Regions from separate parts of the Serratia sp. DFXYC6 genome, predicted to be linked through region 2. Evidence: predicted binding sites of a transcription regulator. Region 2 holds the regulator's gene; each other region holds the start of a gene.
What was found. The regulator Fur, encoded in region 2, represses iron uptake genes when iron is present. The targets are predictions, from matches to a motif close to ATAATAATGAGAACNACTATCAA.

Region 1 (4,983 bases), on a different contig from region 2:
CACCACGTTCGGGTGCAGCGGGTTGGTGCCGAGCGGCGTTTCGAACGGCTCGTAGTGTTCAGGGAACGGCCCTTCCGCCATCTTGTCGGTGGCGAACAGGCGGCCCATGCCTTCCGGCTGCATGATGAACGGCCCGACGTCGCTGCCCGGCGCGGCGGTGCTGTAGTCCGGGATATCGGCCCCGACCCACTTGGCGCCGTCCCACTCCAACAGCTGGCGTTTCGGATCCCACGGTTTACCCTGCGGATCCGCCGAGGCGCGGTTGTACAGAATGCGGCGGTTGAGCGGCCATGCCCAGGCCCAGCCCAGCGTATTGCCGAGGCCGGACGGATCGGCGTTGTCGCGCCGCGCCATCTGGTTGCCGGCCGGCGTCCAGCTGCCGGCGAAGATCCAGCAGCCGCTGGCGGTGGTGCCGTCGTCGCGCAATTGCGCGAACGAGCTGAGCAGTTCGCCTTTTTTCACCAGCACTTTGCCGTCGGCATCCAGCAGATCCGCCAGCGCCTTGCCGTTGTTCTCCTGCGCCACCTCTTCCGGCGCCGGGTTGTCCGGCGTCAGGTAGTCCCAGGTCATGTTCAGCACCTGCTCAGGCACCGCGCCACCGTCGCGCGCATACATCTCGCGCAGGCGGCTGAAGATGCCCGCCAGGATCTCGCCGTCGTTCAGCGCTTCACCCGGGGCGTCCGCGCCTTTCCAGTGCCACTGCAGCCAGCGGCCGGAGTTGACGATCGAGCCGTTCTCTTCGGCGAAGCAGGTAGACGGCAGGCGGAACACTTCGGTCTGGATCTGCGACGGATCCACTTCGTTGAACTCGCCGTGGTTCTGCCAGAAGTTGGAGGTCTCGGTGTTCAACGGATCGATGGTCACCAGGAACTTCAGCTTGGACAGTGAAGCCACCACCTTGTTTTTGTTCGGGAACGACGCTACCGGGTTAAAGCCCTGGCAGAAGTAGCCGTTGACCTTGCCCTGCGCCATCATCTCGAAGTACTGCAGCACGTCGTAGCCTTTGTCCCACTTCGGCAACCAGTCAAAGCCCCAGCTGTTGTCCTTCTGCGCCTTGTCGCCGTAGAAGGTCTTCATCATGCTGACGAAGAATTTCGGGTAGTTGCCCCAGTAGTTCACCTGGCCCGGCAGCAGCGCCTTCGGCGTGTTAGCCTTCAGGTAGGTCTCGAGATCGGTCTGTTTCTCCGACGGCAGCGTCAGGTAGCCCGGCAAGCTCTGCGACAGCAGGCCGAGATCGGTCAGCCCCTGGATGTTGGAGTGGCCGCGCAGCGCGTTGACGCCGCCGCCCGCCATGCCCATGTTGCCGAGCAGCAGCTGGATCATCGCCATGGTGCGGATGTTCTGTGCGCCGACCGAGTGCTGAGTCCAGCCCAGGGCGTACAGGAACGACGCGGTCTTATCCGCCACGCAGGTTTCGGCGATGTATTCGCACACCTTGAGGAAATCGTCCTTCGGCGTGCCGCAGATGTTGCTCACCACGTCAGGCGTGTAGCGGCTCACGTGCTGCTTCAGCAGGTTCCACACGCAGCGCGGATCCTGCAGCGTGACGTCGCGCTTGGCGAAGCCGTTCTCGTCGAACTGGTAGTTCCAGGTGGTTTTGTCGTACTTGCGGTTTTCCGCGTCGTAGCCGCTGAACAAGCCGTCTTCGAAGGCAAAGTCTTCCCGCACCAGCAGGCTGGCGTTGGTGTAGGCCTCGACGTATTCGCGGTTAAATTTGTTGTTAGTCATCAGATACAGCAACACGCCCGACAGGAAAGCGATGTCGGTCCCGGAGCGGATCGGCGTGTAGAAGTCCGCCACCGATGCGGTTCGGGTAAAGCGCGGATCGATCACGATCAGCTTGGCATTGTTGTGTATTTTGGCTTCCATCGCCCAGCGGAACCCCACCGGATGCGCTTCCGCCGCATTACCGCCCATGACGATAATCAAATTCGCGTTCTTGATATCAACCCAGTGGTTGGTCATCGCACCGCGACCAAATGTTGGAGCAAGACTTGCTACCGTTGGTCCGTGTCAGACACGCGCCTGGTTGTCTACGGCAAGCATGCCGAGAGCGCGACTAAATTTTTGCGACAGAAAACCGGTTTCGTTGCTGGCGGCCGAGGCGCACAGCATGCCGGTGGTCAGCCAGCGGTTGACGGTAACGCCCTGGTCGTTGGTTTTGATGAAGTTGGCGTCACGGTCTTCCTTCACCAGCTTGGCGATGCGGGTAAAGGCGTCGTCCCAGCTGATGCGCTGCCATTTGTCCGACCCTGGCGCCCGGTATTCCGGGTACTTGAGGCGGCTTTCGCTGTGGATGAAGTCAACCAGGCCGGCGCCTTTCGGGCAAAGCGCGCCGCGGTTTACCGGGTGATCCGGATCCCCTTCGATATGGAAAATGCTTTCTTTGGCGTTTTTGGCGCCATCACCAAGGCTGTACATCAACAGCCCACAGCCGACGGAACAATACGTACAGGTATTACGGGTCTCGCGGGCGCGCAGCAGTTTGTACTGCCGGGTTTCCGCCAACGCCACTTCGGGGGCAAAGCCCAGCGCGGCCACCGTCGTTCCTGCCATACCGCCAGCGCAGATCTTAAAGAACTGCCTTCTGCTGACCTGCATGGGGGTCTCCTTTACTCTCGATTGTCACATTGTTCAAATGCGCCTGCCCGCTAGCGCGGCAAACGCGAATGTCACTGTTGTTATGCTTGCTACGAACGCCGGCCATATTACCACAGCGTGCTTGTGGTTGTTACACACTCGTGCTCATTCAGTGAACGCATTGGCACATTTCGATACATTTCGGCGTTGGCGCTCCCTACAGTATAGAGAGTAACCAACGCGCCGGGGCGGCGGTTCGACGCGGCACCCCAGCGCCCTCTTCTATCAGCATGTTAACGCAACGATTTGTTCATTAACCACACAGTTCACAGGGCATTGATAATCATTTTCAATATCATTTAATTAACTATAATGATCCGACTGCTTACGCGGTGCTCGCCCTTTGCGCCGCCCATACACCACTGGAGATGATGATTATGAGTTATTCACTGCCATCCCTGCCTTACGCTTACGACGCACTGGAACCGCATTTCGACAAGCAGACGATGGAAATCCATCACACCAAACACCACCAGACCTACGTCAACAACGCCAACACCGTGCTGGAAGCCTACCCTGAGCTGGCCAAATACAGCGTTGAAGAGCTGATCCAGGATCTGGATAAAGTGCCTGCCGACAAACGCACCTTCATGCGCAACAACGCCGGCGGCCACGCCAACCACAGCTTCTTCTGGAAAAACCTGAAAACCGGCACCACGCTGGGCGGCGATCTGAAAGCGGCCATCGAGCGCGATTTCGGCAGCGTTGAGAAATTCCAGGAAGAGTTCGAGAAAGCCGCAGCCACCCGCTTCGGTTCCGGTTGGGCCTGGCTGGTGCTGAAAGACGGCAAGCTGGCCGTAGTGTCTACCGCCAACCAGGACAGCCCGCTGATGGGCGAAGCCGTCGCCGGCGCTTCCGGTTTCCCAATCATCGGCCTGGACGTGTGGGAACACGCTTACTACCTGAAATATCAGAACAAACGCCCTGACTACATCAAGGCGTTCTGGAACGTGGTCAACTGGGATGAAGCCGCCGCGCGCTTCGCCGCGAAGAAGTAATTCGCTCCCGTTGATGAAGATGCCCGCCGCCGGCGGGTATTTTTTTGCCTGAAATCCGCTAAAGTTTGACCACTTCCTGCCGATGGTTTGTTCAATTGACGTTCGCCCGGAGAAGGAAAAACGCTATGGCGGCATTGCAAGCATTGGCAGGAAAGTTCACCCATCTCACCGTAGGTAAAAAGCTCGGTCTCGGCTTCGCGCTGTTGCTACTGTTGGCGGTCGTCATCGCCGGCACCGGGGCGCAATACCTGCACATCATCGAATCCCGCGCCGATCGCATCGACTTCAGCAACCGGCTGAACGAGGAGATCAACCAGGCCAAATACAACCGCGCCATGTACGGCCAGACCTACCAGCCGGAGTATCTGCAGAACAACCGCGCCAATATCGATAACGCCGTCAAACTGATAGATCAGGGGCAGGCGCTGGACTGGGACGCCCAAAGCCGCAAGGATCTGCAGCGTCTGGTGACGCTGATCGGGGAATATCAGCAGCAGCAAAAAGTCTTTGAGCAAGCGGTCTCGGCGAAAGACGCCGTGCGCCAGAGCTGGAACATGTCGGAAGTGCAGGCCAGCCTGAGCCAGGTGGAGCGCCAGCTGACCAACGGCGATCTGCAACTGGCCTTCATCCAACTGAACCAGAAGCTGACCCAGGTGCGCTACGGCGCGCGCGGCCTGCTGCTGAGCCTGAACAAGGAAACCGAAGCGCCGCTGATGGCGGCCATCGATGACGCGCGCGACGCGGCCAACGCCCTGAGCCGCCGGGTCAGCGACGCGCAGCGCCCGCAGCTGCAACCGCTGCTGGCCGCCCTGGACGATTACAAAAACCGCATTGCGGCCTACCTGCCGGCCTATGAGCACGAGCAGCAAATCAGCCGGCAGCTCGGCGAACGCGCGCATGAGATCGGCACGCTGGTGAACGCCTTTATGCAGGACGAACTGGCGCAGACGCGCAGCAACATCAACCTGGCGCAGCTGCAGATGAGCATCACCACCCTGATCGCGATTATCGCCGGAGTGCTTATCGCCTGGCGCATCACGCTGCAGATCACCCGTCCGCTGCAAAGTACGCTGGCGATGGCGGAACGCATCGCCGGCGGTGATCTGCGCCAGGCGCAGACCAGCACCCGCCGCGATGAGTTGGGGCAGTTGCTGAACGCGGTGGCGGCGATGAGCCAAAATCTGCGCACCATGATTGAGAAGATCCAGATGGGGGTCAGCCAGGTCTCCACCGCCTCCGCGGAAATCGCCGCCGGCAACACCGATCTCTCTTCCCGCACCGAGCAGCAGGCGGCGGCGGTCGAGGAAACCGCCGCCAGCATGGAACAGCTGACCGCCACGGTGAA
Region 2 (4,983 bases):
GATCCCGGAGATCGACATGCCGGCGCACGCCCGCGCGGCGGTGGTCTCTATGGAAGCGCGCTACAAGAAACTGCATGCCGCCGGCAAAGAGCAGGAGGCCAACGAGTTCCGCCTGGTGGATCCGACCGATACCTCCAATACCACCTCGGTGCAGTTCTTTAACCGCCAGAGCTACCTGAACCCGTGCCTGGATTCCTCCCAGCGCTTTGTCGACAAGGTGATTGGCGAGATTGCCCAGATGCATAAAGAAGCCGGGCAGCCGATCAAAACCTGGCACTTCGGCGGCGATGAGGCGAAAAACATCCGCCTGGGCGCCGGCTATACCGACAAGGCGAAACCGGAGCCGGGTAAAGGCATCATCGACCAGAGCAACGAAGACAAGCCGTGGGCCAAGTCGCAGGTTTGCCAGACGATGATCAAAGAAGGCAAGGTGGCCGACATGGAACACCTGCCGAGCTACTTCGGCCAGGAGGTCAGCAAGCTGGTGAAGGCGCACGGCATCGACAGAATGCAGGCCTGGCAAGACGGCTTGAAAGACGCCGAGAACGCAAAGGCGTTCGCCACCTCGCGCGTGGGCGTCAACTTCTGGGATACGTTGTACTGGGGCGGTTTCGATAGCGTCAACGACTGGGCCAACAAAGGATATGAAGTGGTGGTCTCCAACCCGGACTACGTCTACATGGACTTCCCTTACGAGGTGAACCCGGACGAGCGTGGTTACTACTGGGGCACCCGCTTCAGCGACGAGCGCAAGGTGTTCAGCTTCGCGCCGGACAACATGCCGCAGAACGCGGAAACCTCGGTCGACCGCGACGGCAACCACTTTAACGCCAAAAGCGACAAGCCGTGGCCGGGCGCCTACGGTCTGTCCGCTCAGCTGTGGAGCGAAACCCAGCGCACCGATCCGCAGATGGAATACATGATCTTCCCGCGCGCGCTGTCGGTGGCGGAACGCGCCTGGCACCGAGCCGGTTGGGAGCAGGACTATCGCGCCGGCCGTGAATACAAAGGCGGGGAAACCCACTTTGTCGACACCAAGGCGCTGGAGAAAGACTGGTTGCGCTTCGCCAATATCCTGGGCCAACGAGAACTGGCCAAGCTGGACAAAGGCGGCGTCGCTTACCGTCTGCCGGTGCCGGGCGCGCGCGTGGCGGGCGGCAAGCTGGAAGCGAATATCGCGCTGCCGGGATTGGGCATCGAGTACTCCACCGACGGCGGTAAGCAGTGGCAGCGCTATGATGCCAAGGCCAAACCGGCGGTCTCCGGCGAAGTACAGGTGCGCTCGGTCAGCCCGGACGGTAAACGTTACAGCCGCGCCGAGAAGGTCTAAGCCCGGCACATCGGCCTGTCGTCATGGCGGCGGGCCGCTTAACGAAGGGGGAATGCGTTCGCCCCCGCGCGTGCCGGCGTGGGGCGGATGTTGAAGTGAGAGCAGTACGTGGAGTCGCAGTGCCGCTGCAATTGTAGTATTTCATGACATGATCTTTCCCCGGCTTGCCCGGGGATTTTTTTGCCCGTTGTACGGCGGGCATAAAAAAACCGCCTCAATGTGAGGCGGTTTCTCATAGCCGGTGAGGCTTATTTCTTGTCGTGCAGCGTTTCGTCTTCGCGGCAGTCACCGGTTTCACAGTGGCCGTACAGGTACAGACTGTGGTTGGTAAGCTTGATGCCGTGCTGCTTGGCGATATCACGCTGGCGCACTTCGATGGATTCGTCGCTGAATTCGATCACTTTGCCGCAGTCCAGGCAAATCAGGTGATCGTGGTGATGCTGTTGGGTCAGCTCGAACACGGACTTGCCGCCTTCGAAGTTGTGACGTGTCACAATGCCCGCATCGTCAAACTGGTTCAGTACGCGATAAACCGTTGCCAGGCCGATCTCTTCGCCCATATCAATCAGTTTTTTGTACAAATCTTCCGCACTGACGTGATGGCATTCCGGATTTTGCAGTACTTCCAGGATTTTGAGTCGCGGAAGCGTGACTTTTAAGCCGGCCTTCTTCAATGCGATGTTGTTGTCGGTCATGCGAATTCAGTCCTGTTACTATGCTAATCAAGTTGAGGCGTACTCGCCTGTGGCATCGGTCGGCACAAAGAGTTAATGCGTCTCATTATAGAACCGGTTGTACTAAATGGAAACCGCCGGTTGTTAACAAAGATATAATTGCACTATTGCATGTTTTGCATGCAACGCCTTGATGGATGGGATAAACCGATATCTCAGTCTACCGTGACGGGGTGGGAAGTTACAAATCTGTAGCTTCTATCGCAGCAATCCCTGTTGCCGATGACGGCCCTGTCGGCACACTATGCACTTTACAGGGCCTTTGTTCAACCTTTCGCCAGTCCCGGCGTTTAGCCGACGATATCGGCCAGGCTCAGCTCTTCGACAATCTGTTTGACCCAGGCGTCGACGCGCTCATTGGTCAGCTCCGGCTGACGGTCTTCGTCGATCGCCAGACCGATGAAGTGGTTGTCGTCCGCCAGGCCTTTGGAAGCTTCGAAGTGGTAGCCTTTGGTCGGCCAGTGGCCCACGATGGCCGCGCCGCGCGGTTCGATGATGTCGCGGATGGTGCCCATCGCGTCACAGAAGTATTCCGCGTAGTCTTCCTGGTCGCCGCAGCCGAACAGCGCCACCAGTTTGCCGTTGAAATCGACTTCTTCCAGCGTCGGGAAGAAATCGTCCCAGTCACACTGCGCTTCACCGTAGTACCAGGTCGGGATACCCAGCAGCAGGATATCGAACCCTTCCAGGTCTTCTTTGCTGCTTTTGGCGATGTCGTGCACTTCAGAGACGTCGTCGCCAAACTGTTTCTGGAGAATTTTCTGGATCATTTTGGCAATGTTTTCGGTATTGCCAGTGTCGCTGCCAAAGAAAATGCCTACAGTAGCCATATCGCGTATAACCTTTAAATTCAATTAATTGCATTACTCGGCGCCGGCACTGCCGCCGATTAAAATGATGCCATGGCAAGAGCCTTTCGCCACGGTGGCGGGCGCCGACAGGCGCAGTCTCTTACCGGTAAATGCGTATCATGCCAGAAAGTGGCGCCGGGGTTTTATCGCATTTATGCGATGCCGAAGGATGAAGAAAAGCGTGGTCGATCCGGCGTTGTCCTTAACGCCGCGCCGCGCGTGCGGCCGAAGAGATCAATGTTCCGGCTGTTCTTCCGCCAGTTGCGCCAACAGCATCTGCTCGATGAGTTCGCTGCGGCTGATGTTGCGCTGTTCCGCCAGTTTGTTCAGGGCGTCCACCGCATCCGCGTTGATTTTCAGCTCTACGCGCCGCAATCCGCGCACTTTATCGCGCCGTAACTGATTGCGCTTATTGATTCTAAGCTGTTCATCGCGGGAAAGCGGGTTGGTTTTCGGGCGCCCCGGACGGCGTTCATCTGCGAACAGATCCAGCGTCGTGCGATCCGTTTGTTCTTTTGCCATAGGTAGCGGTACTGCAAGGGAGTTTGCATCAAAAAGCGCTCGCACGCTTCCGGAGGCATCGGTTAACACACTTCGGGCCAATAAACCCTAACCCAAATTTACCCCCGAACCGGCGTTCGCGAACGCGCTGGCGCGGCGGCAAAATTATAGCGCGCCATATTACCCCAGCAGATGGAGCGGCGACAATGCCTAACTGCGGGCTAAACGCGCTAAGCCGTTATCTTTAGCGCGTTTTTTCGCCAGGTGAGCGCGTTTTTCAGGCTTCGCCGAGGAAACGGTGGATGGCGCGCAGCACCGCTTCCGGTTTTTCGGCGTGCACCCAATGGCCGGTGCCGGCGACGACGTGCGCGCGTGCCTGCGGGAATTGGCGGGCGATGTCTGCACGGTAGCTGTCCTGCACGTACGGCGACAGGCCGCCGCGAATGAACAGGGTCGGGTGTGGCCAGGCCGGGACTTCCTGCCAGCCGGTGATGTCTTCGTAGCGTTCGATCAGCACCGGCAGGTTGAAGCGCCATTCACCGTTATGGAAGGACTTCAGCAGGAACTGGATCACGCCTTCTTCCTGCAGGTAGTCGCGCATCAACTGGGCGGCCGCCTGGCGCTGGGTAATGCCGGCGGCGCTGACGGCCTTCAGCGCGGCGAAGATCTCGTCATGGCGTCGGGTCTGGTAATCCACCGGCGCGACGTCGATGACGATCAGCTTGGCGATGCGCTCGGGCGCGATGGCGGTCAGCGCCATCGCCGCTTTGCCGCCCATCGAGTGGCCGATGACGATCGCTTTCTCCAGCTGCAGTTCGTCGAGCAGCGCCAGCAGATCTTGCGCCATGGCGGGGTAGTTCATGTCGTCGGCGCGCGGGGAGAGGCCGTGGTTGCGCAGATCGACCTTGATCACACTGTGCTGTTTATGCAGATCGCGCGCCAGCACGCCCAGGTTGTCGAGATTGCCGAACAGCCCGTGGATCAGCAGCACCGGCAGCGCGTCTGACTCGGCGGCCAGCAGTTGATAATGTAATTTCATGGCGAAGTTCATACAGAGAGAGATTCAGATTAGGGTATCATGATTGAATCGCACGATGAATCATGCGGAATTTTCGCGGCGCGGGCTTGGCAGTGCCGGCTATAGGTATTAGTCTGCATTTGCCGTCCGGAGGCACATTGTTGTGTTCGCCCCAGCGCTTTTAACCTTATAATCCCATGGCTTGAATGCAGGATCTGGCTTCAGGTTCTAAGTAGAAAAAACAGTATTGGATAAAGATGAAAACTATTGAAGTCGACGAAGAGCTTTACCGTTATATTGCCAGCCACACGCAACACATCGGTGAAAGCGCGTCCGATATTTTACGCCGCATGTTGAAATTCACCGCCGGGCAGCCGGCGCGCGCGTTGCCTGCCGCCAGTGCGTCGCAGTCCGTCGAGCTGGAAAAAGCGGCGCCGGTTCAGCGTCCGCGCGATCGCGTACGCGCCGTGCGTGAACTGCTGCTGTCGGATGAATACGCCGAGCAGAATAAAGCGGTCAACCGTTTCATGCTGGTGCTGTCCACGCTGT
Region 3 (4,983 bases), on a different contig from region 2:
TGCAGGAAAAATTGCCGTAAATACCCCGAATTTCTCTGTTACCACAATGAACGGCAATTGTAGGGGCCGAAGGCGCGGCCCCTACACCCGCGCCTTCGCTTAACACCGTCTGTCCGTTATGCGGATACCCTCGCCGCGTCTGCATTGTCGGGCGGGTCGGCTGCGACAAACGTCCCTGTTAGTCTCGCCTCAACCGGCCTTCCCTGGCCGGTTGCCCCTGACAACGCCGTCTTGCTCGGCAGCCGGTGATGCGCGCCCAAGGTCAACACCTGAGCTGGCGGCTACCGGGAAATCTGTCGCTTATGAGGTTGTGGTAGAGACGTTGGAGATGAGCGCGGTGTTGGGCGCCCTTGAAGACGCCGAACGCAGGCATAGCGCATTAGGCGAAACCGCCATGGACGGCGGTTTCAGGTGAGACAGGCAGGGACGCCTGTCGCAACCGGCCTCAATGCGCTATGGCGGAGGGAGGGCAGTTGGCAAAGCCAACCGTCTGATAGGGCAAAGGCGCGGGTTGCAAGGGACCGCGCCTACGGTCCCTTGCTCGGTCGAGGCGCATGAGTTTCATGGTGCATCTCACATTTATCGACCGAAATACGTCACCAATACCTTCAGAAAAACGCTAACTGACACGCATTACGGCGCTGGCCGCCCATTTTCGTTACCAGCGGTAGTTGACCGAAGCGATAATGCTGCGGCCGCTGCCGTAGAAGCAGGCGTACTCGCCGCTGCACGACGAAACGTATTTCTTGTCCGTCAGGTTCTGCACGTTGAGCTGCAGCGCAGCGCCGCGCAGCGCCGACGAAGCCTGACCGAGGTCATACTTCACCATGGCGTCGTACAGCGTGTAGTGCGGCACGTCGTACTGGCCGGTGGCGTCGGCCGGCGCATCGCCGATGTAACGCACGCCGCTGCCGACGGTCAGGCCGTTGAGCGCGCCGCTCAGGAAGCTGTAGCTGCCCCAGGCGGACGCCGCGTGGCGCGGGATGCCCGCCGGGCTGTGGCCGATTTCGTCCGCCGAGTTGGAGTCTTTGGTCACTACGTCGGTGTAGGTATAGGCGGCGGTCAGCTTGATCGCCGGCGTCGGCTGAGCGTGCACTTCCGCCTCAATCCCCTTGGATTTCACCTCGCCAATCTGCTCATAGGCGGAGGTGAGACGGTTATAGGACGCCACGTTGCGCTGGGTAATATCGAACCAGGAGAGGGTCAGCAGGGTATTGCCGCCCGGGATCTGGTACTTCACGCCCACCTCGGTCTGTTTGCCGGTGGTCGGCTTGAGCGGATCGGCGCCCGGCGCGCTCGGATACAGGTTAGGATCGAACGAGGTGCTGTAGCTGACATACGGCGAAATGCCGTTGTCGAAGGCGTAGAGCAGGCCCGCGCGGCCGGTGAACTGGGCATCGTTGTAGGTCTGCTCTTTGCCGCCGGCGGTGCGATCGCGGGTGTTGACCTGCGACCAGTCCTGGCGGCCGGACAGCAGCAGGTTCCAGTTATTCCACTCCAGCTGATCCTGCAGATACACCCCGACCTGATTCAGCGTCTTCAATTCGCTGGAAACCAGCGTCAGCGCGCTGCCATCAATGCTGGGGCGAACCGGATTGGCCCAGTCGATCGGGTAATCGTTGCCGCGATCGCGATACATCTTCGAATCGCTATGGCTGTAGCGGTAATCCAGCCCGCCCAGCACGGTGTGCTTCACCTCGCCGGTATCGAACAGGCCCTTCAGCTGGTTATCCACGCCAAACTCGTTGGTCATCTGCGTTTCATGCTGCGCCCTGCGCGTCACGGTGTGGTCGTTAACGTCAGAATTTACGTTATAGACCAGATATTTATAGTCTTCATCGCGGTGAGTGAAGCGCAGGTTCTGGGTAAACGACAGCGCATCGCTGAAGTTGTGCTCGAGGCTGTAACCGATCGACGCCTGCTCGCGCCGCGATTTGTTGAAGCTGGGCTCGCTGACGTTGAAGTCATAGGGCACATAGCCCGCGCTGGTCGGGAACAGCGTGCCGGCACGCGGCAGGAAGTTGCGCGACCCGGCTTTCGGATCGTTCTGGTAGCTGGTCAGCAGCGTAAAGCTGGTGTCTTCGTTCGGCAGCCAGGTGAAGGCCGGCGCGATGGCCACCCGTTGCTGCTTGCTGTCTTTGACGAACTCGTGCTCGGTTCTGGCGATACCGTTCAGGCGATAGAACAGGGTGTTGTCGTCGTTGAGTTTGCCGCCGAAATCGAACGCCGTTTCCGCCAGATGGCGGTTGCCGGTGCTGAATTTGACTTCGTGAATGCTCTGGGCGGTAGGGCGTTTACTGGTCATCACCACCACGCCGCCGGGGCTGACCTGGCCGTACAGCACGCCGGCCGGGCCGTGCACCATCTCCACGCGCTCCAGCAGCCAGGGGTCGATCTGCCCGGCGCCGCCATTTTGGCTCGAGAGGCCAAAGTGCAGGCCGTCGAGCAGTTTGGGCGCATAGCGGAAGCCGCGGCTGATCACTTCGTCATTGCGGTTGGAGTTGCCGCGGTAGGTGGTGATCACCCCGCTGGTGTAGTTCAGCGCGTCGGCGACCGACGCCGGCTCCTGGTCGTTCATTTGCTCGCGCGTGACCACCGAGATGGACTGCGGCGTCTTGCGCAGAGAGGCGGCGGTCTTGGTGCCGGCGGCGCTCTCTTTGGCGACGATCCCTTTGACCGGCGCGGTCACGCTGTTTTGCGCGTCGGCGGTCACCAAAATCGTTTCGTCCGCTGCCGCAGACGCGTGTTGCGCCAAGGGCAATAACGCCAGCGCCGATCCCAGCAACAGACGCCTGGCGGACATCGCCTCCGCATTCCCGTTAGCTATCCCTTTGTTTTTAATCTTCATTATCTCTCCTGCATACCTGCGTTGTGTGTTATGCCACCCTGATAAACCCCGAAATATCGACGAGCGGTATTCACCCGTCGACGCGGAGACGCCGTATGTGTACGACGGTAAAAATCCGACAAATAGTATTGAAAATGATAATGAGTATCAATACGATTGTCAGGTTTTGTAAAAATCACTCATGTTATGTAAGGGGCGCTATGGAGTTTTTGCCGGAAAAGAGGCCAGGAAACGACCTTGAGGGATTGGCGGCGCAATGGCTGCGTGAAGAGGCGGCAGGGCAATCCGCGTGGTGGCAAAAGGTTGCCGCGCAGGGCACGCCCATCGTCGACGCGCTCGACGAACGCCACGTCAAAATGACCTGGCTATGGCGCGACCCCGCCGGCGATGAACGGCACTCGCCGATATGCCGCGTTTACGCCGATATCAACGGCATTACCGATCACCACAGCACGTCCCCCAGCAGCCTGACCAGGCTCCCCGGCACCGACGTTTGGTACGGCTCGGCCGTTATCGATCGCCGCTGGCGCGGCAGCTACAGCCTGATCCCCATTACCGAGCGAGATCTCCCCCCCGTCTTCAGCGATGACGAAACGTTACGCGACCGCCAGCAGCGTGCCTGGTGGGTATCGCTGTTCCCGTTGGCGATCGCCGATCCGCTGAATCGCCTCTCGCTGGGGCCGTCTCATCGCCCGCGGCCCGTATCCCTGGCGCAAGGACCGGATGCAGACGATCAAAGCGCCTGGCAGGCTGCCGATCGGCCGCTGGATGAGGCGCGGCTACAGCGATTTCAGTGGCACAGCGAACGGCTGGGTAACCAGCGGCGCGTTTGGCTGTATGCCAGCGGCGACGCGGCGGTGAAAGCGAACCGCCCGCTGGTGCTGCTGCTCGACGGCCAAAACTGGATCGAAAGGCATGCGCTGCTGCCGGTGATCGAGAACGAAACCGCAAAAGGGCAGTTGCCGCCCGCGTGCTGGTTGCTGATCGATGCGATCGATGGTGAATACCGGGAAAACGAGCTGCCCTGCAACGCCGTCTTCTGGCAGGCGGTGATCGACGAACTGCTGCCGCAGGCGCAGCGCCGCGAAGCGTTCAGCGAGACTGGGGCGCGCACCGTGGTCGCCGGCCAGAGCTACGGCGGGCTGGCGGCGTTATACGCCGGTTTGCACTGGCCAGAGCGCTTCGGCCACGTGCTGAGCCAGTCCGGCTCTTTCTGGTGGCCTACGGTGCAATTTGTGACCCAGTTCGAAAAACGCCACGAACTGGAGGAAGGCTGGCTGATACGCCAGGTTCGGCAGCGCAACGCGGCGGCACCCAAGCTCACCGTGATCCAACAGGCCGGCGATCGGGAGGCGGACATCGAATTCGTCAATCGCCAGATGCACCAGGCGCTGACGGCGGCCGGGCACCGCACCGACTACCGCGTGTATTCCGGCGGACATGACTCGCTCTGCTGGCGCGGCGGCCTGGTGGACGGCGTGCGCCGGCTGCTTTCCGCAATGAAGTAATCCCACATTTTGACAGACAGGTAATGCAAATGACTCAGGAACAACAAAACCCGTTCGATGACGAAAGCCTCCGTTTCTCCGTGCTGGTCAACGCGCAGCAGCAGTATTCGCTGTGGCCGCAGTTTGCCGATACGCCGCAGGGGTGGCGCGTGCTGATGGGGCCGGCGTCGCGCGGCGAGTGCATCGACTACATCGAAACGCACTGGCAGGACATGCGGCCGGCGGCGCTGAAAGCGGCGGATGCGGCGCGTTAAGCGCCAGGCAGTCAATCGATATATTCCGTTTGAGGGAAAGGACAGACACCATGTCAGAAACGCTTTCTTTACCGGATACTCAGGTCGAGTATCGGGATTATCCGCTGGTTGCTGCGCAACCGGGGATCTGGATCGCCGACCAAATCGCGCTGCGCCGCAACAGCTTCGCCGTGGCGCACTACACCGAACTGCACGGCGCTATCGATCGTTCGGCGCTGGAGCGCGCGATCCGTCAGGGGCTGGCCGAAGCGGATACGGTTCAGGCGCGATTCTTTGAGGCGCAGGACGGCCAGCCGGTGCAGCGTTTACCGCTGATAGCCGATCCCGCACGCGTGCATGCGCCGGAGTGGTTCGATTTCAGCGCGCGGCCGGA

Region 1: sodA (superoxide dismutase [Mn]) is a predicted target of Fur. The motif match lies at 2,917-2,939, and genes of this name have one in related genera.
Region 3: fes (enterochelin esterase) is a predicted target of Fur. The motif match lies at 2,977-2,999, and genes of this name have one in related genera.

The regions. Positions count from the first base shown of each region.
Region 1 is NZ_JBXUNV010000005.1:91,218-96,200, reverse strand. It holds gene fdnG (formate dehydrogenase-N subunit alpha) at 1-2,601, opposite strand, end outside; gene sodA (superoxide dismutase [Mn]) at 3,018-3,638, shown strand; gene AC2CGQ_RS21480 (methyl-accepting chemotaxis protein) at 3,764-4,983, shown strand, end outside.
Region 2 is NZ_JBXUNV010000004.1:45,455-50,437, reverse strand. It holds gene AC2CGQ_RS19220 (beta-N-acetylhexosaminidase) at 1-1,330, shown strand, start outside; gene fur (ferric iron uptake transcriptional regulator) at 1,579-2,025, opposite strand; gene fldA (flavodoxin FldA) at 2,355-2,894, opposite strand; gene ybfE (LexA regulated protein) at 3,150-3,437, opposite strand; gene ybfF (esterase) at 3,694-4,467, opposite strand; gene seqA (replication initiation negative regulator SeqA) at 4,692-4,983, shown strand, end outside.
Region 3 is NZ_JBXUNV010000001.1:1,485,983-1,490,965, forward strand. It holds gene AC2CGQ_RS07215 (TonB-dependent siderophore receptor) at 659-2,848, opposite strand; gene fes (enterochelin esterase) at 3,049-4,356, shown strand; gene AC2CGQ_RS07225 (MbtH family protein) at 4,386-4,610, shown strand; gene AC2CGQ_RS07230 (amino acid adenylation domain-containing protein) at 4,661-4,983, shown strand, end outside.